Regions from separate parts of the Spongiibacter taiwanensis genome, predicted to be linked through region 1. Evidence: predicted binding sites of a transcription regulator. Region 1 holds the regulator's gene; the other holds the start of a gene.

Region 1 (16,177 bases):
ACATCCTGGGGTTTTGCACTAAAGGTTTTCATTTTCTCGCCTATGGGGCCCGTACCGAACAAAGAGCGCGAATACTACATAAGCGCCCCCGCTTTTTCAAGTGGATTTCTCAGCTTTTTCCAACCACCTGTAACCCGTTATGGACGGTGTTCCTGAGTCAGGTAGTCGGTGGACTGCATCTCCAGCAAACGGCTCTGGGTTCGCTCAAATTCGAAGTCCAGCCGCCCGCCGCTGTAGAGCGTCTCCAACGGCGCGGCCGCAGAGAGTACCAGCTTGACGTTGCGGTCGTAAAACTCATCAACAAGATTAATGAAGCGTCGCGCCTGATCGTCCCGCCCAGCACCCAACACGGGCACATTGCTGACCACCACCGCATGGAATACCCGGGCAATTTCAATATAGTCGTACTGGCTTCGAGGTCCGTCACAGAGCTCATCAAACTCGAACCAGGCCACATCATCGGCCACAAACCGCGCCCGAATGCGCCGCCCCTCAATTTCCAGCAGCTGGTCAGCCTTGGCCGGCTCCGGGGCCAAGCTGCGAAAACTCTTGTCCAGACTCTCCTCCGCTGCCGCGCCCAGCGGATTGTGGTACAACTCTGCTTTCTCCAGCGCCCGCAGGCGATAGTCCACACCACCGTCCACGTTCACCACCTGAACGTTCTCTTTGATCAAGGCAATGGCAGGCAGAAACCGGGCGCGCTGCAGGCCGTCTTGATATAACCCATCGGGGACGATATTTGATGTCGCAACCAGCACCACGTTGCGTTCGAACAGGCGCTGAAACAGCCCTGCCAAAATCATCGCATCAGTAATATCCGAAACAAAGAACTCGTCAAAGCAAATCACCCTTGCCTCGTCGGCAATGCGATCGGCGACCAGTACCAGTGGATTCTTCTCCCCCTCGAGCTGCTTTAGCTCCCGATGCACTCGCTGCATAAAGCGATGAAAATGCGCCCGCATTTTATTTTCAAAGGGCAACGTGTCGAAGAAAGTGTCCATCAAGTAGGTTTTGCCGCGTCCGACACCACCCCAAAAATAGAGGCCGAGAATCTTAGGCCGATCTTTTGCTCGACCGGCAATCTTGGCAGCGAAGCGCCCAAACGCACTTTTTGGCGACTCCGGCGCTGCCACCAACTCATCAAACAGGCGCTGCAAACATTGCACAGCGTATTCCTGAGCCGCATCGCGGCTGAAATCAGGCTGTTCAAGATCCTGCTGATATCGTTGCAAAGGGGTGGACATAGCGTGTTCCTGATGGGGCGACCTGGTCCCGAGTTTCGCGCTAACAGGCCGAAAAAACCGGGCCAACTTTACCGCCACCACCGCGTATTGGCAATTTTTTAGCCGTCATAGCTGTCCGAAAAGGGGGATGCGGATATACTTGCCGAAAGGCACCGCAGTTTGTTTTTGCCTGAGGGAGACTTTTTGTGAACGAGTACGACATCAACACCGTTATCATCACCGCCGTGAGCTGCCTGATTACTGGCGCGCTACTAGGTTACTTTCTGCTGGGTCGATTGAAGCCGGGCCAGCAAAGCCGGACGGCAATTGAAAAGCAGTTCAACGACATTCAGAAGCAACAGCAAGACTATCAGCAGCAGGTCAACCACCACTTTGACCACACCGCCGAGCTGCTCAACGAGCTGGCTGAAAGCTACCGCAGCGTTCACAACCATATTGTTGAAGGCGCCAAAACCCTGCACTCCAGTGGCATCAGCCCGCTGCAACCCCTGCCTGAAGGCCGCCCTGTGCTGGACACCCAGCCCACCCACATGACGCCTTCCCAGCAACCTCTCGACTACGCCCCCAGATCACCGGGCAGCAAAGGCCTCCTCCACGAGGAGTTTGGCCTGGATAAAGAAAGCGAAGAGAAGAAAGTTGAGCCGCCGGTGGCGCCCCACGCCTGACCCGCTCAGGCGGGATTGTCGATATCGATAAAGTGGTGTTCAAGGCCGTGGCGCCGGGCCATGTATTCGCCTACCGCCTTAGCACCATACCGCTCTGTGGCATGGTGGCCGGCCGCGATAAAATGAATGCCCAGCTCACGGGCAACATGGATCGTCGGCTCAGACACCTCTCCAGTTAAATAGGCATCAACGCCCAAGGCCGCAGCTTTCTCGATGTAGGACTGCGCACCACCGGTACACCAGGCTATCCGCGATACTGGTTTGTCGCCTACCGCCTCTAACAACACCGGACGCCCCAATTGCCGACCGACATGCTCGGCCAGCGCTTCAGCAGACAGCGGCTCAGCCAAGCGCCCAACATTTCCCACCGGCAACGGCCCGGACTCCATCCCACCCTCTGAAATAAACCCCAGTCGCTCGGCAAGCTGGGCGTTGTTCCCCAAGGTGGGGTGCGCATCAAGGGGAAGGTGGTAGGCAAACAAATTGATATCGTGCCGCAATAGCGCGGCGAGCCGACGCCGCTTCATTCCGACAACCCGAGGCTCCTCGCCCCGCCAGAAAAAGCCATGATGTACCAACAGTGCATCCGCCCCCTTCTGAATGGCGGCATCAATTAATGCCTGCGAGGCAGTAACACCCGACACCAAACAGCGAATCTGCTCCTTGCCCTCAACCTGCAAGCCATTGGGGCAGTAATCGTTAAATTCGGCAATGCGCAACAAATTGTCGAGTTCGTTCGCAAATTCAGCGTTGGATATCGTCATTCAAGGTCACCGCAATTCGGAATTGGTTTCATTCGTGCTACGCTATGGCTCTTTTGCGCTGGTGCACGCAGGCGCGCCGCCAACAGTATCCGGCCTGCCCCGCCATTGCGGGCACCCCCGGAAACATCATTGGTCGGCTGCCTGGCCAACAACAAAATCAAGGGCTTTCCAGGCGCTGCCCGGCTTTTGCCTCTCAAGGCCTAGCTTAAAGCCCAAATTCAACTAGCTTAAAGGAAAGACGCGCGACAGGCATAGTCGCCGCCAGCGAGGGGAACCCATTGCTACTCGATTTTGCAAGAAAATTGGCTTGGCCAACCGTCTGCGGTGTGCTGCTGGGCCTGTGTATCCTGATGTACCTCGGCGCCAAGCAAAATCAGGATTTTTCCTACGCCGTCGCCAAAGCCGCCCCGGCAGTTGCCAACATTTACACCACCAAAATTGTGCAGCAGCGTCACCCGCTGGCGAACGACCCCCTGTTCAAACATTTTTTTAACCGCAGCGGCCGCGCCAAACAGCAGCTCGAGCGCAGTCTGGGCTCCGGCGTTATTGTCAGCAATGACGGCTACTTGCTGACCAACTATCACGTAATTGAAGGTGCCGATGAAATTCTGGTGCTACTCCAGGACGGCCGCCAAGCACTCGCCAGCGTGATTGGCAGCGACGCCGACACCGACCTCGCCGTGCTGAAAATCGATCTTGAGAACTTGATTAGCATCAAGGTTGCCGAGCCAGACTCCGTCACCGTGGGCAACATTGTTCTGGCCATCGGCAACCCCTACGGCTTTGGTCAGACAGTAACCCAGGGCATTGTCAGCGCCACCGGCCGTTACGGCCTTGGCCTGAGTCAATACGAAAACTTTATTCAGACCGACGCCGCCATCAACCCCGGCAACTCCGGCGGCGCACTGATTGACACCAAGGGTCGGCTGCTCGGTATTAACACCGCAATCTACACTCAAAGCGGTGGCTCCACCGGGATCGGCCTGGCCATTCCAACCGATCTTGCCCTGCGCACGATGAACGATCTTATTCGCTACGGTCGACCACTGCGCGGCTGGCTGGGCCTGGAAGTACAACCGCTGGCAACCGGCACCAACGGCGTGGTCATCACAGGGCTTGCCGTTGAGGGTCCGGCCGCCAAGGCGGGCCTGCGGGTGGGCGATATTCTGACAGATATTAACGGGAAGTTGGTTGGCGATGGTCACGCAGGCATGAAGCTGATCACCTACACTCGCCCCGGCGAGACGGTGAGAATTGGCTTTCTGCGCAACGACACACCAATGACGGTCACAACAGACGTCGCAGCCCGGCCAAATACCTGATTACGTCTTTGCCGATACCAAGCTCGCCAACACTTCGAGCAACCGGTTATTTTGGCTAGCGGTTCCAACCGTGATCCGCAAGAACTGTTCTATCCGGGCCTGTTTAAAGTGCCGAACAATGACCTTCTGCTCTCTCAGGCCCGCAGCAAGTGCCGCCGCATCAAACTCGGGATGGCGACAAAACAGGAAGTTGGCGGCAGAGGGCAGCACCTCAAACCCGAGCACTACCAAAGCCCCCGACAAACGTTCACGCTCTGCGATGACTGCATCGCGGGTTTGTTGAAAATATGCCTCGTCCTCAAAGGACGCCACTGCGCCTGCCAACGCCAGCCGATCCAGCGGGTAGGAGTTAAAACTGTTCTTGATGCGCTCCAAGCCCTCGATCAATTCCGCCGATCCAACGGCAAAACCCACTCTCAAGCCCGCCAGGGACCGGGATTTCGACAGAGTTTGAGTCACCAGTAAGTTGGGGAATTTATCCACCAGCGCTATTGCCGACTCGCCACCGAAATCGACATAAGCCTCGTCGACCACCACCACTGTCTCGGTGTTGATCGACAACAATCGCTCAATCTCCGATAGCGGCAGAAAGCGGCCCGTTGGTGCATTGGGGTTGGGGAAAATAATCCCGCCGTTAATGCCTTTAAAGTCTGCCACCCGTATCTGGAAATCTTCGGCCAGAGGAATCGCCTCATAGGGGATGCCGTAGAGCCCACAATAAACCGGATAAAAACTGTAGGTGATGTCAGGAAACAGCAGCGGATGTTGGCTATCCCGGGCAAACAAACCATGAAATACGTGGGCCAGCACCTCGTCGGAGCCGTTGCCGACGAACACCTGCTCGGCAGCAACCTGATAGTACTCGGCAATCACCGCCTTTAGGGCAGCGCCGTCCGGGTCAGGATACAAGCGTAGGGTATCGTCCGCTGCCGCACTGATGGCCTCTATCGCACGAGGAGAGGGGCCGTATGGGTTTTCATTGGTATTAAGTTTGACCAGATCAGTGACCTTGGGCTGCTCCCCAGGAACATAGGGCACCAGATCTTTAACAAAGGGGCTCCAAAACCTACTCATCTGCGCCGCCCTTCATCCGATACTCAGCACTGATCGCGTGGGCTGTCAGGGATTCTCCTCGAGCCAGCACCGACGCCGTTTTCGCCAATTCGGCGGCCCCGGCGGGTGAGCAGTGAATAATAGAAGAACGCTTCTGGAAGTCGTAAACCCCCAGGGGCGAGGAGAACCGCGCCGTACCCGAGGTTGGCAATACGTGGTTGGGGCCGGCGCAATAATCACCCAGGGCCTCAGGCGTGTGTCGCCCCATAAATATCGCGCCGGCATGGCGGATATCCGGCAGCAGCGCGTCGGGGTCGGCCACCGACAATTCGAGATGCTCGGGGGCGATGCGATTGCTCAGCGCAACCGCCTCTTGCAAACTCCCGACCTCAATCAACGCGCCACGGGCTTTCAATGACTGCCGAATAATCTCCTGGCGATCCGCGTCCGGAAGCAGGCGGGCAATACTCTCCTCCACCTGGTCCAGAAAGGCACTATCGGGGCTAATCAAAATAGATTGAGCGTCTTCGTCGTGCTCGGCCTGGGAGAAAAGATCCATTGCGATCCAATCCGGATCAGTCTGACCATCGCAGATCACCAGAATCTCGGAGGGACCGGCAATCATATCGAGGCCAACCAGCCCAAACACCTGGCGCTTGGCCGTGGCCACATAAATATTGCCGGGACCAACAATTTTGTCTACCCGGGGCACCAGCTGGGTGCCAAAAGCAAGGGCGCCAATGGCCTGAGCACCACCCACAGCAAACACACGATCAACCCCGGCGATGGCCGCGGCAGCCAGCACCATCTCATTCATAAACCCTCTGGGGGTTGGCGACACCATTATCAGCTCGCCCACACCGGCGACCTTTGCCGGGATCGCATTCATCAACACCGACGAGGGGTAGGTCGCCTTGCCCCCGGGAACGTACAAGCCCACGCGATCCATCGGCGTAATTTTCTGGCCAAGCACGGTGCCATCAGCTTCCGCGTACTGCCAGGATTGCTGGCGCTGATGTTCGTGGTACTGGCGAATGCGGGTAGCGGCTTCTTCAAGCGCCTGGCGGGATGCAGCAGGAATATTTGCCAGCGCTTGCCGGCAGCGCTCCAGGGGCACCTCCAGCTCTGCGACATTTTGCGCTGCAACCCCATCAAACTGCCGAGTGTAGTTCAGCAGCGCCTCGTCACCCTCGCGTCTCAGTGCGCTGAGAATATCGGTCACCGCTGACACCACCGTGGGATTAGACACCTCATCCCAAGACAACAGTTTAGCTAACTGGCCATCAAAATCTGGCTCGTCGGCACTCAGCCGCCGAATCAACAGGGGCTCAGCCGACATTGACGGCCTCCCCGCCTGAGCGTCGCTGCACCGCCGCCGCCAAGCTGCTTACAATGGCATCAATACTCTGATATTTACGCTTCATCGCTGCTTTATTAACCACCAACCGGGAACTGACCTCGGCGATCAATTCACGGGGCTCCATTCCATTCGCCCGCAGAGTGTTGCCAGTATCAACGATATCGACGATCAAATCGGCCAAATCCATCAGTGGTGCCAGTTCCATCGCACCGTAGAGTTTAATCAACTCCACCTGAATACCGCGCTCGGCGAAATGTCGCCGGGCGACATTGACAAACTTGGTCGCAACCCGCACCCGGCCCAACGGCAGCGCCTCACCGACACGTCCTGCCGTCATCAAGCGGCAACGCGAAATGCCCAAATCCAGTGGCTCGTACATATCCTCGGCGCCAAATTCCAGCAACATGTCCTTGCCCGAAATTCCCATATCGGCCGACCCCAATTTCACGTAGGTCGGCACGTCGGTGCCCCGGATGACAATCAAGCGCACGTGAGGCAGGTTAGTCTCAAAAATCAGCTTGCGACTGCTGCCGATATCTTCCAGCGGATGGATCCCCGCCTCCGCCAGCAGCGGCAGGGTTTCTTTGAGAATGCGGCCCTTGGTTAGAGCGATGGTGATCGGCTGATCCACTGCAGTGTCCTGTTACTTACTCAACGCGTATTTATCAGCTAGCCAACCGACGAATATCGGCACCCAGCGAGTGAAACTTCTCTTCAATACATTCGTAGCCACGATCAATATGGTAAATCCGGTCCACCACCGTATCACCATCGGCCACCAGGCCAGCGATAACCAGGCTGGCAGAGGCACGCAAATCACTGGCCATCACCGGCGCGGCTTTCAGACGCTCTGTACCCGTAATCAACGCTGTATTGCCCTCTATACTGATTTTCGCGCCCATCCGGTTCATTTCGTGGGTTTGTATCAGGCGGTTTTCAAAAATGGTCTCGGTGACATGGGCCATGCCCTCGGCCACGGTGTTCATGGCGGTAAACTGGGCCTGCATATCGGTCGGGAACCCCGGATACGGTGCTGTTTTTACGCTCACCGATTTTGGGCGCCGCCCTTCCATATCCAAGTCGATCCAATCTGGACCCACCTCGATCTTGGCACCGGCCTCCTGCAATTTTACCAGCACCGCCTCCAGCGTATCGGGGTAGATTTCCCGCAACCGAATGCGGCCCCGGGTGGCCGCGGCGGCAACCAGATAGGTGCCTGCCTCTATGCGGTCCGGCATCACCGAGTATTCGCAACCGCGCAAGCCCTCAACACCCTCCACCACAATTGTGGCGGTGCCGTGGCCAGAAATCTTGGCGCCCATCGCAATCAGAAAATGGGCGAGGTCAACAATTTCAGGCTCCCTTGCGGCGTTCTCCAACACCGTTCGACCGTCGGCCAATGCCGCTGCCATCAGCAAGTTCTCAGTGCCGCCCACTGTCACCATATCGAACAGCACATGGGCGCCTTTCAGCCGCCCATTTGGTGTGGTCGCGGTGATATAGCCCCCTTCCACTTCAATGTGCGCACCCATGGCCTCGAGACCACGCAAGTGCTGATCAACGGGGCGCGAACCAATCGCGCAACCGCCCGGAAAGGATACCCGAGCGTGGCCGAAGCGCGCCAACAGCGGCCCCAGCACCAGAATCGAGGCGCGCATGGTCTTGACCAACTCATAGGGCGCCGTCGTTTCATTGGTGGTACCACCATGAATCTCCACACCCAAGCGTTCATCGACAACGACCTCGGTCCCCATACTGCGCAGCAAGGCGATCATGGTGGTGATGTCATGCAGATGGGGCAAATTGCGAACCAACACCGGTTCCTTTGCCAGCAGTGTTGCCGCCAGTATCGGCAGCGCCGCGTTTTTGGAACCAGATACCCTGATTTCACCATTAAGCGGACCGCCGCCACGTATTAAAAGCTTATCCATGAAATCTCCAGATCTGCCGTGATCTCGCGCTGAGTCAGGGCATCGGCCAGCCTTTGACAGGGCAAATTATTGCTCGTCAGGGGTAAGCGCTTTGATGTTAACGGCATGCAGCGCCCCTTCCCGAATCCAATCGTTGATGGCGGCATAGACAAGCTGCTGACGTCGCACCGGCCGCAAACCGTCAAAGGCACTGCTTACTATCTGCACAGCGTAGTGACTACCGTCGCTTTGGACCTCAATTTGGCCGTCAGGAAAGTGCTCAGCGAGGCGGGATTTGATGTCGTCTATCATTGGGATATGCAATTCCTGCTTGTTCAATTCAAGCGCGGAATTGTACGCAATTACCGGGGGGATAGCGAGATAGCGCCACGGCTGCGGCTATCTCGCACTGTGGGACCGAGCAGCCTTACTTCTGCTCAGCCGCTTTGCCTTCAAGAACGTCCTGAGGAACCACGCTCCAGTTATCGATCACCTTGTCGATATCACCTTGGTAAGTGCGGGCATCCGCAGCAAACTGGTTCTGATACAGCTCGCCCACATTGAGCCCCTCAATGATCACATTGCGAACTTTCCACTTACCGTCGCCGCCTTTCCGCAGCGTGTAGTACACCTGATAGGGCTGGGGGCGATCGCCGTAAATCCGCTGGGCGACGCCAACACTGCCAGACAAGTCTGCATCCTCGGCAAGGGGCAGTACCTCAATCCGGTTTCCGTTGAAGGTCAGCAGCCCCTTGGAGTAAGTATTAATCAGCCCATCCTTGAAGTTCTCGGTGAACCGGATGACCTGGCTACGAAACTTGGCCCGCTCTTCTTCCGTCTTCAAGCTCTGGTAGTAACCACGGCTACCGTATTTACCCATGACACCCCGAGCGAAGCTTTGAAAATCGACGACCTCATCAAGCAGTTCGCGCACTTCGCGCTCAAAGCGCTCCGGCTCCTTATCGGCATAGCCTTTTGCCTCTTCGATAACCGCCATAAGCGCTTGCGTGGTGTCGGCCACCACTTCATAGGGCCCTTTTTCTGTCGCGAACGCGCTGGAACTTGCGCCCACAAAAACCAACAGTGCAAAAATCGCCTTCTTCAACATATCGCTATTTCCTTTCGCAGATAGCCCGAATTCACCGTATGCGGCCTGCCACGGGACCTGAACTTTTTGTTTGACCCCATTCTACGTTAGTCGTCCCCAGGCTGCGGGTCAGCAAAACCTGTTATTTTTTCACATTGGAAATTATCATAGCCCCCGGCATTTCGAGAGCTGCCCAACCTCCACTCACTGAGCGGCCTCATTATTATCGTTGGAAGATTAGCAACAGCTTAACCGGGGGCTAGCACCATCAGCGCAACATCGAGTACGCCCAGGACATTTACTGAGTCCGCGAAACGGGTCATCAGCATGGAGGGAGCCGCGGTGGCGGCCCTCTCAGATCGTATTGACGACGACTTTACCCGCGCCTGCCAATTACTGCTCAATTGCACCGGCAAAGTGGTGGTGACCGGAATGGGAAAATCCGGCCATATCGGCAACAAGATCGCCGCCACCCTGGCGAGCACCGGCACACCGGCTTTCTTCGTCCATCCTGGGGAAGCCAGCCACGGCGACATGGGAATGATCACCGCCGGCGACGTGGTGATTGCCCTGTCAAACTCGGGCACCACCGCCGAGATCGTGACCATTCTGCCGCTGCTCAAGCTGCTGGCCGTTCCCCTGATCGCCATGACCGGCAATCCCGCATCGGAGCTGGCGCAGAGCGCTGATGTTCACCTCAATGTCGGTGTTAAAGAGGAAGCCTGCCCACTGAACCTGGCGCCCACATCCAGCACAACGGTCAGTCTGGTGATGGGCGATGCCCTGGCCATCGCTCTGCTCGAAGCACGCGGCTTCACCGCTGACGACTTCGCCTTCTCCCACCCGGGCGGTGCACTGGGGCGGCGGCTGCTCCTGAAAATCGACGGCATCATGCACACTGGCGACGCTATTCCCAGGGTAAAACTCGGCACAGCCCTCAGCGGTGCCCTGCTGGAAATCAGCAGCAAAGCACTTGGCATGACCACCGTGGTTGACGATGACGGCGTGCTGCAGGGCATTTTCACTGACGGCGACCTACGCCGGGCCATTGATAGCGGCAGCGATATTCGCAACGCTCCCATTGAACAGGTAATGACCCGCAACGGCCGCACTATCAAGCCGGGCACCATGGCCGCGGAGGCATTGCGCATTATGGAAGATCACAAAATTACTGTACTGGTCGCCGTCGATGACCAGCGCCGCCCGGTTGGCGTCATTCACACCCATGACCTGCTCAAAGCAGGCGTTGCCTAAACGGAGAAGCCGACTGTGCACGCGGTAATCGAAAAGGCCAAACTCATTAAACTGCTGGCCATGGACGTGGATGGCGTCCTGACCGACGGCAGCCTGTACTTCGGCAACAGCGGTGAAGAAATCAAAGCCTTCAGTATTCTGGACGGGTTGGGCATCAAACTGGTGAGAGAGGCCGGCATTCGACCGGCAATCATCACCGGCCGCAGCTCCCAGCTACTGGCCCGGCGCGCCGCTGAACTGAAAATCGACCTGATCTACCAGGGCCGCGAGGACAAGCTGGTAGCCCTGACCGAATTGCGCAGCGATCTTGGCCTGGAGCTAAGCGAAATTGCCTATGTGGGCGACGACTTGCCCGACCTGTCTGCCATTGTTGCTGCTGGTCTGGGGATCACCGTTGCCAATGGTCACAGCTTTGTCGCCCGCCACGCCGATTGGCAGACCGATGCCAGAGGCGGACAAGGCGCCATACGGGAAGTCTGCGAGTTGCTGCTAAAAGCCCAAGGGAAACTCAATGCCGCCTGGGAGCAGTTTCTATAATGGCCAAGCGCCGGGGGTTCAATTTCGCTGCATTGTCAGTGCTCTCGGCACTGGCCGCGCTGGGGGGTACCTACCTTTACCTCACGCAGTTCAGCGAGAGCGGCAAGCTGAGCATTGTCGAGCGTTTTGACCCCACCCCGGATGTGGATTCCTACCTTGAAGGCATTGAGGGCATCAAATACCGGGAAGATGGCGCCGTGGCCTACCGTTGGCGGGCCGTCAGCGCCGAACGTTACATTTCAGATGGCTCTGTGCGCTTGCAAGAACCCTCTTATTTAGGGAATATCGCCGAGCAGCGCCCGTGGACTGCCACCGCCACAGAGGGTCGCCTGAACAGTAGCGGCCAGCACCTGCAGCTCAACCAGGATGTGGTCGTGCGCGAATTGATCAGACAAGCTGAAATAAGAACCAACGTGTTGAAAATCGACCTGCAAGAAAGTGAAGTCAGCACCGACCAAGCCCTCACACTGCTCCTGCCCAACGGCACCACAAAAGCCACCGGCATGTACGCGTCGCTGCGAGAAGAGCGGGTAGAACTCCTTGATAACGTCAGGGGGCATTATGCGCCCCGCTAAACTGTTGGCCGCCGCGATAGCCATGTCGACGCTCAACGTTGCGCCCCTGCACGCCTTGCCCGATGACCGCAATCAGGCCATCAATCTCAGCTCAGATCGCGCCACCTATGAAAACAATCAGGGCATCTACAGTGGCAACGTGAAGATGTCCCAGGGCACCCTGAAAATTCAGGCCGACAAACTCACCATTGTCGAGAGTGATCGCAAAGTCGAAAAAGTGATCGCTCAGGGCAACCCGGCCAAATTCGAACAACAACCCAGAGCCGGTGAAGGCGTAGTGGTTGCCAGCGCCGGCACCATTGAATACCGCCTGGCCGACGAGGAAATTCTGCTTCAGCAAAATGCCAGCATCACCCATCAGGGCTCAAAAATCAGCGGTGATCGAGTGGTGTATAGCGGCAAAAAACAAACCGTTGTCGCCGACGGAGGCAGTGCCGCAGAAAACGGCCGGGTGAGAATGACCCTGCAACCCCAGAGCAATGGCGAGGTCAACTCCCAGGGTGGCAAACAAAACACCCCGGTCAATGACGACAACGACGGAGAGACTTCGCCCTAATGCCGGTTCTGAACGCGCACAACCTCGCCAAGGCCTATAAAGGGCGGCAGATTATTCGGGACGTCTCGCTGAGCATCCGCAGCGGCGAAATTGTCGGCTTGCTGGGTCCCAATGGCGCGGGCAAAACCACCTGCTTTTACATGATTGTCGGGATTGTGAACGCCGACCGTGGTCGTATAACGTTGGACGATCGCGACCTTACTCCCATGTCCGTCCATGGCCGGGCCCAATGTGGCGTAGGCTACCTGCCTCAGGAAGCGTCGATTTTTCGCAAATTGAGCGTCGCCGACAACATCATGGCAATTCTCGAAACACGCAAAGACCTGAATCGCAGCCAGCGCAAGGAAAAACTCGAAGCGCTGCTGCAGGAATTTCACATCACCCATATCCGCAAATCCAAGGGCATGACCCTGTCTGGCGGTGAACGTCGCCGGGTCGAGATCGCCCGGGCCCTGGCCACCGAGCCCAGCTTCATCCTGCTCGACGAACCCTTTGCCGGAGTTGACCCCATTTCCGTCAACGATATCCAGCAAATCATCCGTCACCTGCAGGCCCGGGGTATCGGCGTGCTGATCACCGATCACAACGTCCGGGAAACCCTGCACATCTGCGAAAAAGCCTACATTGTCGGTGAAGGCAGAATCGTCGCCGAAGGCGATGCGAACACCGTGCTAAATAGCGAGATCGTCCGGGAAATTTACCTAGGCGACAAATTTACACTTTAATTTCTGCCAGATTTTTGATTCGGCACAGCTATTGCAGGGATCGAGAGAGGCGTCTACACTCAAGTTGGACATTCGAGGGCACTGCCCGTCGTAGAATGCTTGGGCATCCCGCCCTCTGGTAGAGCACAATGTGCTCGCGTTACCTTCTTAATGTTGTAGAAGCCACTGCTTATGAAACAATCGCTCCAGCTCAAGGTTGGCCAGCAGCTGACCATGACCCCGCAGCTGCAACAGGCGATTCGTTTACTTCAACTTTCCACCCTCGATCTTCAGCAAGAAATTCAGTCGGCTCTGGATTCCAATCCACTACTGGAAATCGGCGAGGATGACACCCCAGAAGGCGAACCCGCCCAGCAGAACACCCCCGCCGCGGCGCCAGAATCCACCACCGCTGAACGCAGCCAGACAGAAGAGACTAAAGAAACCTCCGCCAGCAGCGACGACAGCTGGGCCGAGCGCAGCGAAATCCCGGAAGATCTGCCCGTCGACAGCCAGTGGGATGATGTTTACCAAAGCAGCGGCAGCGCCTCCCTCGGGCCAGCCGACGACAGCGAGTTCAGCAATGACTTTCGCCAGGGTAGCTCCGACTCCCTGCAGGACCACTTGCGCTGGCAGCTGAACCTCAGCCGTCTCTCTGATATCGATCAGTTGATCGCCGATGCTATTGTTGATGCCATCGACGAGAAGGGCCGGCTCACCGTGTCGGTGGAGGATCTGGTCGAGAGCTTCGACAATGAAGATATTGAAGCCGAAGAAGTACAGGCGGTATTACGCCTTATCCAGAATTTTGATCCCCCTGGGGTCGGCGGCCGCGACCTCCAGGAATGCCTGCTGATCCAGCTGCGCCAGTTGCCCCCGGAAACGCCCTGGCGGGAGGAAGCGCTGCTAGTGGTCGGCCAGTACATGGCCCAATTGGGCAACCGGGATTACAACCAGATCATGCGCCGCTGTCGCATCAAGGAAGATCAGCTCAAGGAAATCCTCAAGCTGATCCAGTCGCTGAACCCCACTCCTGGCGACGCCATCGGTGGCAGCGAAACGGAATATGTGGTCCCGGATGTGTTCGTCAGCAAAAAGGAAGGCCGCTGGCTGGTGGAGCTGAACCCGGACATCGCCCCCAAAATCCAGATCAACTCCCATTACGCGGCGCTGGCACGGCAAAGTAGCAACAGCAACGACAACGACTACATTCGCGACAATCTGCAGGAGGCTCGCTGGTTCATCAAAAGCCTGCAAAGTCGCAACGAAACACTGATGAAAGTGGCCAGCAAGATTGTTGAATACCAGCGGGGATTTCTAGAATATGGTGAGGAGGCAATGAAGCCTCTCGTTCTGCACGATATCGCCGAGGCCGTAGGCATGCACGAATCCACCATTTCCCGGGTCACCACCCAAAAATACATGCACACCCCCCGCGGCATTTTCGAACTGAAGTTCTTTTTCTCCAGCCATGTGTCCACCGACACCGGCGGGGAATGCTCATCCACCGCCATTCGGGCGCTCATCAAGAAATTGGTTGCGGCCGAAAATCCCAGAAAGCCCCTCAGCGACAGCAAAATTACCGAACTGCTGGCTGACCAGGGCATTCAAGTGGCCCGGCGAACCATTGCGAAATATCGGGAATCACTGGTCATTCCGCCCTCAAACGAGCGGAAGCGGCTGGTATAGTGGCCGCGACTCAGGTCGCGACCGTCACTTGCGCGCCGGGAGGCGCTGATTGCTTACAGCGATGAAGGAGCAAAAATATGCAGATAACTGTTAGTGGTCATCACGTAGAAGTTACCCCCGCTCTCCGCGACTACGTTAACAACAAGCTTTCCAAGCTGCAGCGACATTTCGACAACATTACCAATACCGACGTCACCCTGACGGTCGAAAAGTTAATCCAGAAGGCAGAAGCCACTGTCCATGTTGCCGGCGCAGATCTGTTCGCCACCTGCGAGTCACAGGATATGTACGCCGCCATCGACAGTCTCACCGACAAGCTCGATCGGCAACTCATCAAACACAAGGAAAAGCACCTGGCTCGCTAGCGCCAGCTTTGCTACCAGATTGCGATAACCATGAACCTAGACTCCATCCTCAGCCAAGGACGTACCCATTGTGGTACGTCCGTTAACAGCAAAAAACGCCTCCTTGAACAAGTTGCCAAGTTCATCAGCGAGGACGATCACAACTACGATCCCGACGAGCTGTTCAATGACCTGCTTGCCCGGGAGCGCCTTGGCAGCACCGGCATCGGCCACGGGGTGGCCATTCCCCATTGCCGCAGCAGCCGCTGTGAAAGTATTACCGGCCTGTTGGTACGCCTTGAAAAGGCCATCGAATTTGAATCCATTGACGATCAACCGGTCGACCTGGTGTTTGCCCTGATCGTACCGGCAGAGGCCCACGACGAGCACGTTAAAGTGCTGGGTGCCCTCGCCTCCGCCTTCAACGAAGAGAGTTTTCGTCGCAGCCTGCGCCAGGCAGAAGACGCTGCCGCCCTTTTTAAGGCAGCTATCGCTCACTGACCCAAGGGCGCCAGCCTATGCAACTGACCATCATTAGCGGCCGCTCCGGATCGGGCAAAAGTACCGCACTGCACCAGCTGGAAGACGAAGGCTTTTACGCCATCGACAATCTTCCCATTGCGCTGTTGCCCGAGCTGGTCAGAGAACTGTCCCAAAAGCCCATCAAGGCCCACCAGAAAGTGGCGGTGTGTATCGACGCCCGCAACTCCGAAACCGAGCTACAGCGCTTCAGATCACTGTGCGACCAGGTTCGCCAGTACGCCGATCTGCGCATCGTGTTTCTCGATGCCGCCGAAGACAAACTGATTAAACGGTTCAGCGAAACGCGCCGCCGTCACCCGCTGACCAGCTCGGCGCTGCCGCTGGCCGACGCGATCAAGCTTGAGGCCTTGCTGCTGGAGCCCATCGTGATGGAAGCCTCCCTGACCATCGACAGCAGCGACATGACGGTCCACGACCTGCGCGGCGCGATCCGCGACCGTATTCTGGGTGCCGAGGCAGCAACCCTGGCGATTCAACTAAAATCCTTTGGTTTCAAGCGCGGCCTGCCCATTGATGCCGACCAGGTATACGACTTGCGCATGCTGCCCAATCCCCACTGGGACGAAGCAC
Region 2 (16,177 bases), 620 kb from region 1:
GGTTATGAGGAAGGGCTCCGGCGGGGCCAGCAAGAGGCACACAATTTGTTGGCCCAACAAAGCCAGCAGCTGCAAAACACCATTGCGGCTTTGCGTAATGTCGCCGGGCAGTTGGATGAATCCCTGGAGCGGGAAGTCATTGGCTTAAGCGTGGGCCTGGCGGCGCAGCTTCTGCGTCACGAATTGCAGCAGCACCCCGAATGGCTTCATGAGCAAATTCAGGCGGCCACCGCGATGCTCCCCGGTGCGGGGGGCGGTTTGGAAATTCATCTGCACCCGGCCGATGTCGATACGCTGCAGCAGCATTTTGCCCAGAGCGGCGAGGTTGCTGAGGGCAACTGGCAGTTTGTCGAGGACGCCAACATCAGCCCCGGTGGCTTTATGCTGGCCAATGACAACTCCCGAGTTGATGAGCGGCTGGAAACCCGCTTAGCGGCCATTCTGCGACAAGCCTTTGCAAATTCTCCTTTCGTGTCTGGGGGCCGGGTTGATGACTGAGTTCAGTCACAGCGATGGCGGCAGTCTGGCCCAGCGGATAGCGGGCTACCGGCAGCGGCTGGGTGATGTCGGCCAAACCCGGGTCGAAGGCAAGCTCAAGCGGGTCGTTGGCACCATGCTCGAAGCGGTTGGCTGTAAGTCAGCAGTTGGTGGGTATTGCATGGTTGAGACGGTGGATGGCAACTGGCTGGAAACCGAAGTCGTCGGCTTTGCTAACGACAAACTGCTACTCATGCCCACCGGCGAGTTGCGCGGTGTCATGCCCAACGCCCGGGTGATTCCCATTGAAAAAGGCTCCGACGTGCCGGTTGGCGACGGCCTGTTGGGCCGCGTGCTCGACGGCGCCGGGCGGCCCCTGGATGGCCGGGGCAGCTTGCACTGCAGCGCCAGCCGGCCATTGTCGGGGGAGCCGATTAACCCCCTGTCCAGACAGCCGATTCGGCAGCCCCTCGATGTGGGGGTTAGGGCAATCAATTCCCTGCTCACAGTAGGTCGCGGTCAGCGCCTGGGCCTGTTTGCCGGCAGCGGCGTGGGCAAGAGTGTGCTGCTGGGCATGATGACCCGCTTTACCAGCGCCGATGTGGTGGTGGTTGCCCTGATTGGTGAGCGCGGCCGGGAAGTCAAAGAATTTATCGACAGTATTCTGGGCCCGGAAGAAATGCGCCGGGCGGTGGTGGTGGCGACCCCTGCAGATCACCCGCCGCTGATGCGGATGCGGGCGGCATGGCTGGCCACCTCGATTGCTGAGCACTTTCGGGACCAGGGTAAGCAAGTGTTATTACTAATGGATTCGCTGACCCGCTTCGCCCAAGCTCAACGAGAGATTGCACTGGCCGTGGGTGAACCGCCCGCCACCAAGGGCTACCCGCCGTCGGTGTTTGCCCGCTTACCGGCACTGGTAGAGCGCGCTGGAAATGGCGAGGCTGGCGGAGGGTCCATCACTGCGTTCTACACGGTGCTGGCCGAAGGGGACGATCAGAACGACCCCATCGTGGATTCCGCCAGGGCGATATTGGACGGTCATATCGTGCTGTCCAGAGCGCTGGCCGATGCCGGGCATTTTCCAGCAATAGATATTGAAAAGTCGGTGAGCCGGGCAATGAACGACATCACCGAAAAGGGCCACCAGGATACGGTGCGCTATTTCCGGCAGATGTACTCGCTGTACCAGCAAAACCGGGACCTCATTACCATTGGGGCCTACCAGCGGGGCAGTGATGCCCGATTGGATGAAGCGGTCAGTTTGTGGCCCAAAATTAGCGGGTTTCTGCAACAGGCCTACGACGAATCAGAAACCTTTGATCGAAGCCTGGATGAGTTAAGTCTACTGGTGAGTGGAACTGAATGAAAAAATCCGAGCGCATGGACAGTGTGTTGAAGCTGGCTGACAAAGCGGAGCAGCAAGCCGCCGAGCGATTTGCCGCGAGTCAGCGCAACGCCAACAAGCAACGCCGCAAACTGGATGAACTGAAACAGTATTACCGCGAGTACAGCGCTGCGAGCAGTGCCGCCGGTGCTGGACTGGATCTGCGGCGGTTGCAGGAAACTCGACAGTTTATGAGCAAGCTCGCCACCGCCATCGGCATGCAGCAGGAACAGGTGGATAAGGCTGAGCGCAATATGCAGGGTGAACGCCAGCAGTGGATGAGCACTCGCCAACGCAGCATGAGCCTGGAAAAGCTGACCGAACGCTATCAGCAGAGTGAAGCCCAAGAGGCGGATCGCCGGGAGCAGTTTGTGGCAGATGATATGGCCGCGCAGCGCTTCCTGTGGAATCGGAGCATGCCGGTGCTGTAGTGGCTTTGGTCTGACGTCGGACGCAGTGACGTGGTAAGAGAGCCCGGGGTGATTCGTTGCCTCGGGCTTTTTTTGGGCGGGAGATGCTGGACGGGAGATGCAAGGCGGGAGATGCAAGATGCGAGACGGATGGCACTTACTTTAGATAAATATTGCCCAAATTGTCGTTCCCGCGAAGGCGGGAATCCAGGTTTTGCTGAAATATCAGTGTACCCGCGCACGTGGGTGCCCAGTACTTTGGGCTGAAATATCGTCGTACCCGCGCACGCGGGTATCCAGTATGTTTGCTAACGTAGCCGGGTTTTCTGGATGACCGCATTCGCGAGCATGACCACCTAAAAATGATTCCGCTCAGTAGTGCGCCTTCTCGGGGATGACTGGCTTAAAGTAGAAACAGAATCTTCCGCGACGAGACTTGATTTACCAAAGCCTGAATGTACGACCGTCTGGAGGGGTTACCGAAATATCGTCGTACCCGCGCACGTGGGAATCCTGCAACGATAGCACCGGATATCGTCATACCCGCGAACGCGGGTATCCAGTATGTTTGCTAACGTAGCCGGGTTTTCTGGATGCCCGCGTTCGCGAGCATGACGACCTAAAAATGATTCTGCACAGTAGTGCGCCTTTGCGGGGATGACAGGTTTAATTAAGTGCCATTCAGTCGCGAGACGCCATACGGGTCATCTAGCGCGTTAGCGCTCCGGTGTCTGACCAAAAAACGCCTTAACCAACCTACACAGCCACACTCAAATTTCTGGGGTGCTACCGATTATGATAAGCCGCTGGCACAGCCTTTGCTCTAAACCCTAAAGAGTCACCTAATTTTGCCGCTTTTGGCCCCCTTCAACGGGCTTTGGCGGCCCTAACGCAAACTCTGTTAGAGGCAATTGCACGATGCAAACTCCGGCCATTTCAGTGAGTAATATCTTTGAGTCCCTGCTTGGCAAAGGCGCCCCTTCGGGCGCGGCCAGCGCGGCAGAAACCCCTTTTAATCAACTGTTTACCGCACAGCAGCTGAGTTTGCTGGGCGGTCAGCCCCAGGATTTCGCCGCCATTCAGGCCCAAGCATTGGCCCAATTCAGCCAAGAGCAGGGCGAGGCCTTGTCGGCCGAATCCTTGCTATCGGAGGTTGCCTTGGGCGACGGTGAGGGCTTTCCTCTCGGCGGCAAGGGATTGCCGCAGTTGCAGTCCTTGCTGGCCAGCCAGCCTCAGGGCGTTGGTACTGCGCTGAACGGCGAGATGGCAGCAGAGGGTGACGACGTGGCGGAGTCGGGTTTGGCGCTCTCGGCGATGCTGCAGCAAATGGTTGCCAAAAGGACCGCTGGCGATTCGGTCACCGGAGCGGCGGCTGAAGCCCATGGTGAGCCTGGCAGCTTGAAGACGGCCGATGCCAAGGCGGCGCTGAACCAACTGACGGGAGCCACCCCGGACAAGGCACCCAGCCAGGGTACGCTGGCCTTTGGTGATACGGCGTTAGCCAAACCCGAGGCAATGACCACCGCCGAGGGCTTCCGTCAGGCCCTTGTCCAGCAAAGCGGCGAAACCACCAGCGATGAAAAAGTCGGTGCTATCACCGAGAAGGCCGACAGTGATATTGAACTGGCCAGCTTGATGCGGGATCTGCGTGGTGCGCAAAACTCGGCCCAAACCAAAGCGCCAGCCATGTTCACCGTGAGCCAGAACGCGGTCACTGACCCCGCCTGGAGTCAGGCAATGGCAGCCCGGGTGGGTTATATGATGAACAACGGGGTTCACACGGCCACCGTGCAACTACACCCCGAAGAACTGGGCAGTATTCAAGTGCAGATCAGCCTCGATGGCGATAGCAGCCGTGTGCAGTTTCAAACTCAGCACGCTGAGACCAGTGAGCTGGTGGAGCGAATGTTGCCGCGTTTGACGCAGGGCTTTGAACAGCAGGGCCTGCGCCTGGACGATGTAAAAGTCAGCCTGATGAACCAGAATGCTAACGCCAGTCTCGCCCAGGGTCAGGGACAAGGCCAGAACGCCGCGACCGGTCAAGGTGGCAATAATCCGGGCGCGCGGGGTGATCAGCAGGGCAACATGGGGGGCAATGGCGAAGGCGAAGTATTGCGTAATGTGGTACTGAGTCGGGCCGGTGGGGTGGATGATTACGCTTAGTGGTCCGTGCGGCAAATAAGGTCACACTCAGAGCGTCTGTGTGGGTGCGAACCGAGGCGGTTTCGCCTCTAATGGCCCAGTCCTTAGCAAGGCGGGCGCGCCCGCACAGGCGCTCCCGAAGGGCCGCAGCACAAGGGATTTTGGACTGCGTTGCAGCCCTTGCAAAGGGCCGGGCCATTCCCTGCGGACTGCGCCTTGCCAAAACCCCTTGTGCTGTGGCTCAGCGTAACCGTATTTGCCGCACGGACCACTAGTGCTCCATGCAAAAATGCGATTGTGTCGGCCGCTTGCATCATTATCCCCTTTTACAGCGGTAGTTTTGTAAACTGTTGCAAAGATAAGGAACCCATAAGGGCCAGTGAGTGAGCTCCCCAAGCAAAGTCGTTTTCTGTTTTACCCTGATTTTTTCTGCCTGTTTGAGCTTTGCCGGGGATAAATACACCGACCTTACCGATAGCAGTCAGAGTCCGGGATTCAGCAAGCGCATCGTGCGGCATGAGGACAGCCAGTTTTCGGTCATGGTGGGCATGCGCGTCCATCTGGCGCTGACGACGTTAATGGGAGAGCCGTTGGTCTACTGCCCGGCGACATGGTGGCTAGATGAGATATACGATCACAGTAGCGGCGAGGCAAGTGTCCATAAATTTCCGGTAGACCTGCTCCCCGCGAGTGTTCAGCGTGATCTGGATTTTTACAGCCCCAAACTCATTTTCAAGCTGAAAAGTGGTTATTTACTGGCTTGTGATCCGGGTGTGATGTCGGAAGCTGCTAGTGAAGCACCCAGTTTTACCGTTCCTGCCAGCCCAGCATGGGGAAAGCTGCTGTTTTCGAGGGAGGGGGATAAGTCATCTTTTCTCCCGGCGGAGCGTGCTCAGTCGATTTTGCGCGATCTTTTTGAAAGCCAGCAGCACTCCGCTCACGTTGTCAGTGAAGTGTGGATCGCCGACGAGTCAAAAATTAACCTGTGGTCGCTAGCAAGATTCCGTGCGCAAAATGCCATGAATGCGCTTTCCCGGCAGAGGGAGCAGAGCACAGACCCGCAGCGTATAAGTGAGTTGGACAGGGCCATTGGTGATCAGGCTGGCCGATTCAGAGCGGCCTTTAACAAGAGTATGTCTATGCCGGGGCGGTTTGCCCGGCAACGTGGCCTGAAGACCACCCCTTGTCAGCAACAGGCAGCAAAGGCCCTGACCACACTCGCCGAAGCGGCTGAGATTGGTCGTCGTATGCAGCGATGTATTCCGAACGCTCCCAAAGCCGCCACCGCCAAATCGGTACCGGATTTACGCCTGCAGACGGCGGAGCTGGAGCAGGTCGGCGAGATTCAAATCAGCGGTGATCTTCGCTACGTTAAATCGATGAGTTCAGGGGTGGTGCTGCAAAAGTACGATGATCTCTATTTTCACCGTCGCGATGGTGATCTTCGTCAGCTTGATGGCCAGTTGGCCAAGCGCACGCTAGCAAATTACGCCAATGTCATTGAGCGTGATAACGGTAGTTTTCTGACTTACCTTCAGGGCACTCAGCTGGCGCATTACGGTAAAAGCGGGCGCAGGTTGGCAGCGCTGGCTTTGCACACCCAAAATGCCACGGTCATGCGCAGTAAATCACGTGAAGGCAGCAGCCTCATTGAGCTTGCGCCGGGCCCCGACGGTTCAGTTCTGGCGGTCTATCTATCGACAACAAACCAGCGGGATGATCACAGGCTGGAAGTTGATCAGTGGCGAGGCGGCGAATTGGTAAGCTTGGTCAGCAGGCCGTTGGGTGCCACCTTGTACTGGCCTCAGCTCACTGTGAATACCACCGGACCCGGTGGGTATTGCTGGCTTCAGGCAGAGCTAAGTTACACCTCTGCGGACGAAAAAGTGGTGCAACACCAATTCTGCCTGCGCCACCAAGGTGATCGCTACCAGCTCGATTCAGTGGACCTTGCCACGCGAACTGCTATTGAGGAAGCAAATCAGAAACAGCGCAATTTGTTTGCCCAGCGCGCCGAGCGTCTGCAGTATCCTGAGTGGCTCGAAGAGGAACACTTTGCACACCAGGCTGGGGTTTACCATTACAGCGCAAGAGAATCGAAAGGTTTGAGCGATGGTGAGAACGATACTGGTTGGATTTATTTGCGCAGCCCGAGCGGTGCGTATTTGTTGCCGAAATCCTTTGGTGTGCGAGAGCGGCTGAGAGCGGTCGATGCTGACGGGAAGTGTCTGGCAACCGGCCAAGGAAAGATATTTCGATTCTATTGCGTTAAATAAGGGCTAATCGGAGAGCGAATAATGACCATTGACGACAAAAGCCCGAGTGACCCAAAGCGACTACTCGATCACATCTGCCGCTGCTGCGGCCACCGCTACGCCCTGCCCAGTATGAATCGCGAGGGATTCACCGTGTGGCATTGCCCCGCCTGCGACCTTGAAGAGCGAATTCATATCACACCCCGGCGGTGAGATCGCGACGACTGAGCCGTTTCTGCCGTCGTGGATTAATCGCTATACAAATCCCCGCTATCACTCCTAAAATTCCGCCACGCAAATCTGCCGGGCTAGCCCGGCCCCTATACAGGAAGCAAGCCCATGCCGAAGGCGAGTGAGATCAAAAAGAATATGGCGTTGGATTACAACGGCGGCACTTACATGGTGAAGGATATCGAGCGTTCGGCGCCCCAGGGTCGGGCCGGGGGTAGTTTATACCGGATGCGTATGTACGATGTGGTGACCGGCCACAAGATCGACGAGACCTTTAAGGACTCGGATATTTTGAATTTTGCCGATTTAAGCCGTCGAGCGGTGATGTATTCCTATGCCGATGGCGATGAGCATGTGTTTCTCGATCAGGAAGATTTCTCCCTCTACAACCTCAATAAAGACGCCATCGCTGAAGAGATGATGTTTATCAACGAGGATACGCCCGGCGTGCATGTCGTGGTGGTCAACGATATGCCGGTGGCGCTGGATATGCCGACCAGTGTGGAGCTGGATGTGGTAGAGACGGACCCTTCAATTAAAGGCGCATCGGCGACCTCCCGGACCAAGCCCGCCAAATTGTCGACGGGCTTGACCGTGCAGGTGCCGGAGTACATCGCTACGGGTGATCGCATTAAGGTGAATGTTGAAGAGCGCCGGTTTATGTCCCGGGCGGAAAAGTAAGCGGGCATCCCCCGATATCAATGACGGGGGAGGCTGGTTGCGGGTAGGTGATTAGGCTTTGGCCAGTGCGTGGCTGCGGGAGTTTTGCTGGCTGACGCCATTGGCGGTATACACGCCGCCGTCATCGCCAAGCCCGAGAATATCCAGGGCGCGACGGGTATAGCGCAATTGCGACGACACATGGGCGCCGGCCTGCTGATTCAGTCGCTGGCAGTTGGCCAGGCTGAGCCGGATAGTGTCGGGCAATTGTGGTGAGACTTCGGGGTGGCTGCTTAAATAGGCCTGGCGCTGGGCCTCTAGAGTCTGCAGGGTGGTGCTGAGGCGGGTTTTTTGCTCAGCCAGTGCCAGCAATTGGCCGTGCTCGGGTGCCCGCTCCAGATTTTCGCACTCCTGGCTCAACAGAGCTTCCAGTGCAGCGCTATGGGTTTCGATGGCTTGCAGCAGATCGAGATATTCCATATCAGCGCACCGATACCATTTCCATGTCGATAAAGGCTGCCGCCAGCCGCTTGGCGTCCACGACGTATTCGCCGTTGCGAATGGCAGTTTTGATCGCGTCGACCTTGGCCCGGTCAATGCCGTCGCTGGCGTTCACCGCCGCGCGGGCAGAGGCGAGCAGGGGGGCATCGGCCTTCGACATGCCGGTCGACGGCGCCTCGATTTGGCTTGGGGCATTGCTGGTGCCGGCTTTGCCGCTGGCCCGGCTGGTGTCCAGCTTGCCGGTTTGGCTGGGGGAGCCACCATCAATACGGTAGATCATGGTTGATATCCTTTAAGCGAATCGCTTTATCTTGGTTATCGGCCGTCAGGCGGAAAACTTTAGTGTGACTATTGCCCATAAATTGCGGCCCTGTTCACGGAATCAGAACCTGGTGGTCTGACTCCACAACCCCTTCCAACTGCTTGCCAGAGCTTAGGTTTTTAACCTTGATCCGGCCGCCCAGCGGCGCGTTTTCCATGGCGATTCCGGCCATGGTTACCTTGATGCCGCCAGTGTTGCTGTTTAAGTAAACTTTTTGACCCTTCTGAATGGCGCTGTCGGCCTCCACCATATTGGGGGTGAGCACGGCGCCCTGGGCAATGCTGTAGCGGGCGCGATAGCCGCCGCGGCCTTCGAGGCTGCGCAGATAGCCATAGCCCAGCGTAGCGATATCCCGTTTGCTCCAGCTCACGTCCTCGGCGCGAATCAGGCTGCCGGGGGCGATGGGATACCGGGCGACCATCACCTTGGTATAGGCGGCGATGCTCACTGGCACGTAAATCTTCCAGGCTTGGCCACTGGTGCAGCGTACACCGACGGTCGTCCGCCGTTTGATCCGGCCACCCGGCGGCAGAAAGGCCTCCAGCGCAGCGTCGCACTTGGCTAGCTTGCTGCGCGGATCGAGCCGATCGGCCGTCACCTCGGTGTTCATGTCTTTCCAGGGATTGCGGGCCGCAATATAGGCCTTGGCCGTCGCGGCGATGCGCTCAGGGCTTTCGTAACCGGCTTGGGCATAACTGGCCTGGGCAAGTGTCGCGATACATGCGCCGCTTAACAGTAAGGCCTTGATGAAATGTCCTGTTGCCATCGTCAGTTACCCAGTTTCTCCAGCAAATCGCCAATTTTTTGTCAGTTATGTGGTTCTGTAGAGGGTTTTGCAATTGCTGTGCCAGCGTCAGGGATGCTGCTGGGCTATGGCGACAGTGGAGGGAAGTACGCAGGTAACTAGGTAGTTATGCGGCGTCGAAACTTTGCCGCTGGAGAGGAAAAAATCTGCCGAATTTTTGGCTATTTGCCGTCTTTGCTTTTGTATCTGTCTGAAAAATAACAACAAAAAATATTGGCACAGCGTTTGCCTCGTCCCTGTCAAACACGCAAGTCCGACTTTAAACGCCGCTTCATAGAGTTTATCGGATGAAAAACGAAAAACTTTAGTGGCATTTTTCGGAAAACGGGTAACACGATGGCAATTAATTTTAACAAGGCATTGGGAGTTCACGAGCAGGCGTTGTACCTGCGCGAGCGCCGTAATGAAGTGTTGGCAGGAAATATCGCCAACGCGGAAACCCCTGGGTACAAAGCCCGCGACATCGATTTTCGCGCTGCACTGGGTCAGGCCGAAGGGCAGTTGGGCATGAATTTGGCGGTGGCAAAAACCCGAGCCGGGCATATGGACCTGGGGCCGGTCAACGCAAGCGCCAACGGGGTAGAAGCGGTTGATTTGAAATACCGTAATCCCCAGCAGCCCTCCCTGGACGGCAACACAGTAGAAAGCCACGTTGAGCAGGCCGAGTTTGCCGACAATGCCCTGCGTTACCAGAGCACGCTGCAGTTCTTGGGCAGCCGCTTCAGCAGTTTGAAATCCATTATTCAGGGAGGCCGCTAAGCCATGGCTAATTCTTTGGATCTGGCCGCAGCTGCGATGAACGCGCAAATGCTGCGCCTCAATACCGTGGCCAGCAACCTGGCCAATGCCGATTCCATCAGTGGTAGCGAAGAAGACGCCTACCGGGCCAAACAGCCGGTGTTTTCCGCGGTGATGGATCAGCAGCGGGCAACCACCAGTGTGGCGGTCACCGGTGTAGTAGAGAGTGAAGCGCCCATTCAGAAGCGTTACGAGCCCGGCAACCCGATGGCGGATGCTGACGGTTACGTCTATGAGTCCAACGTGAATACGGTGGAGGAGATGGCAAATATGATTTCTGCCTCTCGGGCCTATCAGAATAACGCCGAGGTTTTTTCCACCACCAAAGCCCTGTTGCTGCGCACGTTGCAACTGGGCCAGAACTGAGGAATAGGGGATGGAACTTCGCTCCGTGACTGAATTGCAGCAAGCCTCTGCTGCCGCCAAGAAAGATGCCAGCTCGTTGGATCAGGACGACTTTATGAAGTTGATGCTCCAACAGTTGAAAAACCAGGACCCCTTCAAACCCACCGACAACACCGAATTTATTAGCCAAATGGCCCAGCTGACCTCGGTCAGCGGCATCAGCGAGATGAATGCCAACCTTGCCACGCTGGCGGATTCGCTGTACTCGGCCCAGCTCCTTGAAGCCTCCTCATTGATTGGCAAAGAAGTGCTGGTCGACTCCAACAAAATTGCCCTGCCGTCCTCGGGTGGTGTGGGCGGGCAGTTGACCCTGCCGGTCAGCAGCACCGCCGTGAATGTTGAAATTCTGACACCTGGCGGCGAGGTGGTGGGCAAGGTGTCCCTGGGGCCACAAAACGCCGGCGATGTGCCCTTTGAGTGGAATGGGGTGGGCCTGAATGGCAACCGCCTGCCACCCGGCAACTATCAGATTCAAGCCAGCTATCGTAACGGCAATACCCAGGAAGCCCTGGGAACCCAGGTGCGGGCGGCCGTAAACAGCGTGAGCGTGCCCAGTAATGGCGGCAGCGCACAATTGCAATTGAAGGGATTGGGCACTGTGGCGCTTTCCCAGGTTATCGAAATTCGTTGATCCCGGTGGGATCGCTATGCCAGTAGGAGTGACATTATGAGCTTTCGTATCGCACTGAGTGGATTGAACGCCGCCTCTGCCCACCTGGATATCACGGCGCATAACATCGCCAACGTGAATACCACGGGCTTCAAGAGTTCCCGGTCGTCCTTTGCGGACGTATTCGCCACCTCGAACAACGACGTCACGGCCACCACCCCCGGTGCCGGTGTGCGTCTGAACACCATTACCCAGCAGTTCTCCCAGGGCAATATCGACTTCACCGATAACAACCTGGACCTGGCCATCAGCGGTGAGGGCTTCTTCACCATGAAAGGCGCCAACGGGATTACCTATACCCGCGCCGGGGCCTTCAGCGTTGATCGTGACGGCTACGTGGTGAACAGCAACCTGGAAAAACTGCAGGTGTTTCCGGCGGCCGCCAATGGCACCTTTGCCACCGGCTCCCTGGCCGATCTGAAACTGCAGATCACCGAGAACCCACCGCAACAGACCAGCCGCACCGACATTGGTTTGAATCTGCCTGCCAATGCGCCCGTCCCGGCGGCGAGCCCATTCGACCCGACCTTGCCCTCGAGCTACAACCACGCTACCTCGATGACGGTGTACGACTCCCTGGGCACCAGCCATACGGCGACCATGTACTTTATTAAGGAGCCCACTGCTAACAACTGGAGTCAGCGCTTGTATGTGGACGACAACCCGGTGGGTGGCGCCAATACCCTGACCTTTGATAATGCCGGTATTTTGACCAGCCCGGCCTCAGGTCTGGTTACCTATCCAGCCTACGATCCCGGCACCGGTGCCGCCGATCTGAACCTGAGCTTTAACTACATCGACACCACCCAGTATGGCCAGGAGTTCAGCGTGAACAACCTGCAGCAGGATGGTTTCACCACGGGCCGGATGACCGGCATCGAAGTCAGCAGCACCGGGGTGGTCTCTGCCCGCTTCACCAATGGCCAGTCTTCGCAACTGGGAAAAGTGGCGATGGCGATCTTCTCCAACCCCAATGGCCTGCAGCAGCAGGGCGATACTTCTTGGGCGGAAACCTATACCTCGGGTGGTCCGCGCTTGGGTGAGGCTGGTACTTCCAATTTTGGGCTGTTGCAAGCCGGTGCCCTGGAGGGTTCCAACGTGGACTTGACCGCCGAGCTGGTGGAAATGATCACCGCCCAGCGGAATTTCCAGGCCAACACCCAGATGATCTCCACATCTGACCAGGTAACTCAGGCGATTATCAATATTCGCTAATGACTGAGCTGAAGCAGATAAGCGAGTAAGGAGCAGACGATGGACAGATTGGTTTTTCTCGGCATGACCGGTGCGAAGCACACCCAAATGGCACAGACCAACAATGCCAACAATCTGGCCAACGTCAGCACTGCGGGATTTCGGGCTGACTTTCAAAGCCTGATGACCCAGAACATTGACGGACCGGGCCACGCCACCCGCGCCAATGCGGTGATGGCGGGCACGGAAACCGACTTTACCCCGGGCGCGGTGATGAGCACCGGCCGCGACCTGGACGTGGCTATTCGCGGCAGCGGCTGGTTTGCGGTGCAGGCTGCCGATGGCAGCGAAGCCTACAGTCGTCGGGGCGATTTCAGTCTGACCAGTGATGGCATGTTGATTAACGGCGCCGGCCAACCGGTGATGGGTGACGGCGGCCCGGTGGCCATTCCCGATCATCAAAGCCTGTTTATTGGTGACGATGGCACCGTGTCGATTGTCCCCCTGGGCCAGGGGCCGGAATCCCAAGTGACAGTGGACCGCATTCGCCTGGTGGATGCGGACCCCGCGCAATTGGTGAAAGGGGAAGATGGCTTGATCCGCCTGAAGGATGGCGGTCAGGCAGAAACCTCGGCGGCGGTGCGAATTACCGCCGGCAGTTTGGAGTCATCCAATGTGAATGCGGTGGACGCCATGGTGAATATGATCGCGCTGGCGCGCCAGTTTGAAATGCAGGTGAAGGTGATGGATACCGCCAAAACCATCGACGAAACCAGCGCACGTCTGATGCGATTGGAATAAGAGGAACGACAGTATGAACTCATCTCTGTGGGTCGCAAAAACCGGCCTGGATGCCCAGCAAACCCGGATGCAGGTCACCAGTAACAACCTGGCCAACGCCAATACCACCGGCTTCAAGCGGGACCGGGCGTCCTTTGAAGACCTGCTGTACCAGAATCAGCGTCAGGTGGGCGGCCAAACCTCCCAGCAAACCCGTTCACCCAGTGGCCTGGCTGTGGGAACCGGGGTGCGGGTGGTGTCGACCGAGAAAATCCATCAGCAGGGCAGCATGAACCAGACTGGCAACTCGCTGGACCTGGCTATTCAGGGCCGCGGCTTCTTTCAGATCCGCATGCCCGATGGCTCCATGGCGTACACCCGTGACGGTGCCTTTCAGCTGGATGACCAGGGACAACTGGTCACCAACACCGGCAATATCGTGGAGCCCGGTATCACCGTGCCCCAGGGCACCCAGAGCATTACCGTGGGTAGCGACGGGGTGGTGAGCGCCCTGATCGCTGGGGAAACCACACCATTACAAATCGGCAGCCTGCAGCTGGCCGATTTTGTGAATGCCTCCGGTCTGCAGGCCCGGGGCGAAAACCTGTATCTGGAATCCGCCTCTAGCGGTGCGCCCCAAACCGGCACCCCCGGCTTGACCGGCATGGGCACGGTTGCCCAAGGCGCCCTGGAAGGCTCTAACGTGAACGTGGTGGAAGAGCTGGTGAATATGATCGAAACCCAGCGTGCCTATGAGATGAATTCCAAGGCCATCTCCACCAGTGATCAGATGATGCAATATGTTAACAACAATATGTAATTCGGCTTCGGCCCCGGGACGACACCATGCGTAGAACTCACTTTACCCGCCTGCTGCTGATCGCCGTACTCGCTGCCTTGGGCGCCTGCGCCCAGAACCCGGCGGCCCGCAACAACGCCAATTGGGAGTCAGCGGCGGTACCGGTTGAGCCGATGCCGCCGGCGACCGCCGGATCAATTTATCGGCCGAACTATGGCATGAAGCTCTTCCTCGACCGTCGGGCCCGCCAGGTGGGGGACATTATTACCGTCACCCTGCAGGAAAAGACCGATGCCAGTAAGTCGTCTACCACTGCCACCAGCAAAAGCAGTGATCTGGAGATTCCGGGGGCGACTGTACTCGGCCGGGCGGTGACCCGCGGCGGCATTCCCATTGATACCTCGGTCGGCAACGAGCAGGAGTTTTCGGGGCAGGGCAGCAGCTCCCAGAGCAACAGCCTGACCGGCAGCATTACCGTTACCGTGTCTGAGGTGCTAACTAACGGCAGCCTGCGGGTGCGCGGCGAAAAGTGGGTGACGATTAACCAGGGCGAAGAATTTATCCGCCTGATGGGCATTGTTCGCCCAGAGGACATTGCGGCGGACAACACGGTGCCGTCTTACAAAGTGGCCGATGCCCGCATTGCCTACAGCGGCAAAGGTACCTTGGCCGATGCCAATTCCATGGGCTGGCTTGGCCGCCTGTTCCAGTCCGTGCTGTCGCCCTTCTGAGGGTGGTAGGAGAAACATGATGAAGAAACTGTCGGTGAATCTTGGTAAGGGCCTACTGTCGGCGCTGTTGTCGGCCAGCCTGATGCTTGGCTTGAGCCAGGTTGCCCGGGCCGATCGGGTGAAGGATCTGGTTAGCGTCGCCGGGGTGCGGGAAAACCAACTGGTGGGCTACGGTCTGGTGGTGGGCTTGAGTGGCACCGGGGACCAAACCAGTCAGGCGCCTTTTACCGTGCAAAGCATTAAAAACATGCTCAGCGGCTTTGGCATTCGGGTGCCGGATAATGTGAACCCCCAGCTGAAAAACGTGGCTGCGGTCACCGTGCATGCCAATTTGCCGCCCTTCGCCAAGCCCGGCCAGACCATTGATATTACGGTGTCATCCATTGGTAATGCTGCCAGCCTGCGCGGCGGCAGCCTGTTGATGGCGCCCCTGATGGGAGCAGATGGCCAGGTCTACGCCATTGCCCAGGGCAGCTTGCTGGTGGGCGGTTTGGGCGCTTCCGGCAATGACGGCTCCCGGGTAACCGTAAACATCCCCAGCGCCGGTCGTATTCCCAATGGCGCGACCGTCGAGCGGGCCGCGCCCAGCACTATGGCCGCTAACGGTGAAATCATGTTGAATTTGAAGAAGCCCGATTTCACCACCGCTCACCGTCTGGCCCAGGAAATTAACAGCAAGTTCGGTGCGGGCACTGCCAGCGCGCTGGATTCTGCCTCCGTGAAAGTGCTTGGCCCCAGCAACCCGGATCGCAGCGTGACCTTTATCTCGTTGCTGGAAAGTCTGGAAATCACCCCGGCGGAAGCCGGTGCCAAGGTCGTGGTGAACTCCCGCACGGGCACCATTGTTATCGGTGGCAACGTCCGGGTGATGCCCGCCGCGGTGACCCACGGTTCCTTGACGGTATCGATCAGCGAAAACCTGAATGTCAGCCAGCCCCAACCCTTCAGCCGAGGCGGCACCACGGTGGTCACCCCGGAATCGTCCATTGAAGTGACTGAATCAGGCTCGCGAATGTTCCTGCTCGATGCCGGGGTCACCCTGGAGGAAATCGTCAAGGCGATTAACTCGGTGGGCGCGGCCCCTGGTGACCTGGTGGCGATCCTCGAGGCGCTGGATCAAGCGGGCGCGCTGCGCGCCGAGCTGGTGGTGATCTAAATGGATATCAAGGCCCAAAACTATCACGACTTTTCCGGTCTGGCGGCGCTCAAGAAAGAGGCTGCACAAAGCCCGGAAGAAGCGGCGATGCCGGTCGCGCGGCAGTTTGAGGCCCTGTTTGTGCAGATGATGCTGAAAAGCATGCGCGACACCGTGCCCGAGGGCGGGTTGTTCTCCGACTCCGGCCAGAAAATGTATCAGGACATGCTCGACAGTCAGTTGTCGGTGTCGATGTCTGAGCATCAGGGTATTGGCCTGGCTGAAGTCATCGCCAAGCAACTTGCCCGGCAACAGGGAGTATCCGAGTCGAGCAGTGGCGAGTTGACCGCCACGGCGGACTCTCTGCGCCTGCAATTGCGCCAGGCCCGTATTCAGGAAATGGCCAGCGGTGCCGATATGTCGTCTTTAGAGAGGTAAATCATGGGTGATATGTTGGGCAATTCTCTGTCGGCGC

What was found. The regulator sigma-54, encoded in region 1, starts transcription at its own class of promoters, with help from an activator protein. The targets are predictions, from matches to a motif close to TGGCACANNNNTTGCNNT.
Region 2: the regulator sigma-54 is predicted to act here: its motif matches at 9,405-9,422, upstream of flgB (flagellar basal body rod protein FlgB).

Annotation. Positions count from the first base shown of each region.
Region 1 is NZ_CP098455.1:1,255,671-1,271,847, forward strand. Features, by position in the region: gene rplM (50S ribosomal protein L13) at 1-32, opposite strand, end outside; gene zapE (cell division protein ZapE) at 138-1,244, opposite strand; gene NCG89_RS05840 (Z-ring associated ZapG family protein) at 1,430-1,909, shown strand; gene NCG89_RS05845 (Nif3-like dinuclear metal center hexameric protein) at 1,915-2,673, opposite strand; gene NCG89_RS05850 (S1C family serine protease) at 2,952-3,995, shown strand; gene hisC (histidinol-phosphate transaminase) at 3,996-5,069, opposite strand; gene hisD (histidinol dehydrogenase) at 5,062-6,387, opposite strand; gene hisG (ATP phosphoribosyltransferase) at 6,377-7,039, opposite strand; gene murA (UDP-N-acetylglucosamine 1-carboxyvinyltransferase) at 7,074-8,339, opposite strand; gene NCG89_RS05875 (BolA family protein) at 8,406-8,630, opposite strand; gene NCG89_RS05880 (MlaC/ttg2D family ABC transporter substrate-binding protein) at 8,746-9,426, opposite strand; gene NCG89_RS05885 (KpsF/GutQ family sugar-phosphate isomerase) at 9,733-10,659, shown strand; gene NCG89_RS05890 (KdsC family phosphatase) at 10,675-11,196, shown strand; gene lptC (LPS export ABC transporter periplasmic protein LptC) at 11,196-11,771, shown strand; gene lptA (lipopolysaccharide transport periplasmic protein LptA) at 11,758-12,327, shown strand; gene lptB (LPS export ABC transporter ATP-binding protein) at 12,327-13,052, shown strand; gene NCG89_RS05910 (RNA polymerase factor sigma-54) at 13,224-14,720, shown strand; gene hpf (ribosome hibernation-promoting factor, HPF/YfiA family) at 14,798-15,085, shown strand; gene NCG89_RS05920 (PTS sugar transporter subunit IIA) at 15,116-15,565, shown strand; gene rapZ (RNase adapter RapZ) at 15,583-16,177, shown strand, end outside.
Region 2 is NZ_CP098455.1:639,951-656,127, reverse strand. Features, by position in the region: gene NCG89_RS03185 (FliH/SctL family protein) at 1-498, shown strand, start outside; gene fliI (flagellar protein export ATPase FliI) at 491-1,846, shown strand; gene fliJ (flagellar export protein FliJ) at 1,843-2,295, shown strand; gene NCG89_RS03170 (flagellar hook-length control protein FliK) at 3,214-4,437, shown strand; gene NCG89_RS03165 (hypothetical protein) at 4,800-6,692, shown strand; gene NCG89_RS03160 (hypothetical protein) at 6,714-6,884, shown strand; gene efpL (elongation factor P-like protein EfpL) at 7,011-7,583, shown strand; gene NCG89_RS03150 (flagellar export chaperone FlgN) at 7,635-8,042, opposite strand; gene flgM (flagellar biosynthesis anti-sigma factor FlgM) at 8,044-8,343, opposite strand; gene flgA (flagellar basal body P-ring formation chaperone FlgA) at 8,438-9,151, opposite strand; gene flgB (flagellar basal body rod protein FlgB) at 9,527-9,949, shown strand; gene flgC (flagellar basal body rod protein FlgC) at 9,953-10,354, shown strand; gene NCG89_RS03125 (flagellar hook assembly protein FlgD) at 10,365-11,024, shown strand; gene flgE (flagellar hook protein FlgE) at 11,061-12,278, shown strand; gene flgF (flagellar basal-body rod protein FlgF) at 12,318-13,058, shown strand; gene flgG (flagellar basal-body rod protein FlgG) at 13,072-13,857, shown strand; gene flgH (flagellar basal body L-ring protein FlgH) at 13,884-14,567, shown strand; gene NCG89_RS03100 (flagellar basal body P-ring protein FlgI) at 14,584-15,723, shown strand; gene NCG89_RS03095 (rod-binding protein) at 15,724-16,140, shown strand; gene flgK (flagellar hook-associated protein FlgK) at 16,144-16,177, shown strand, end outside.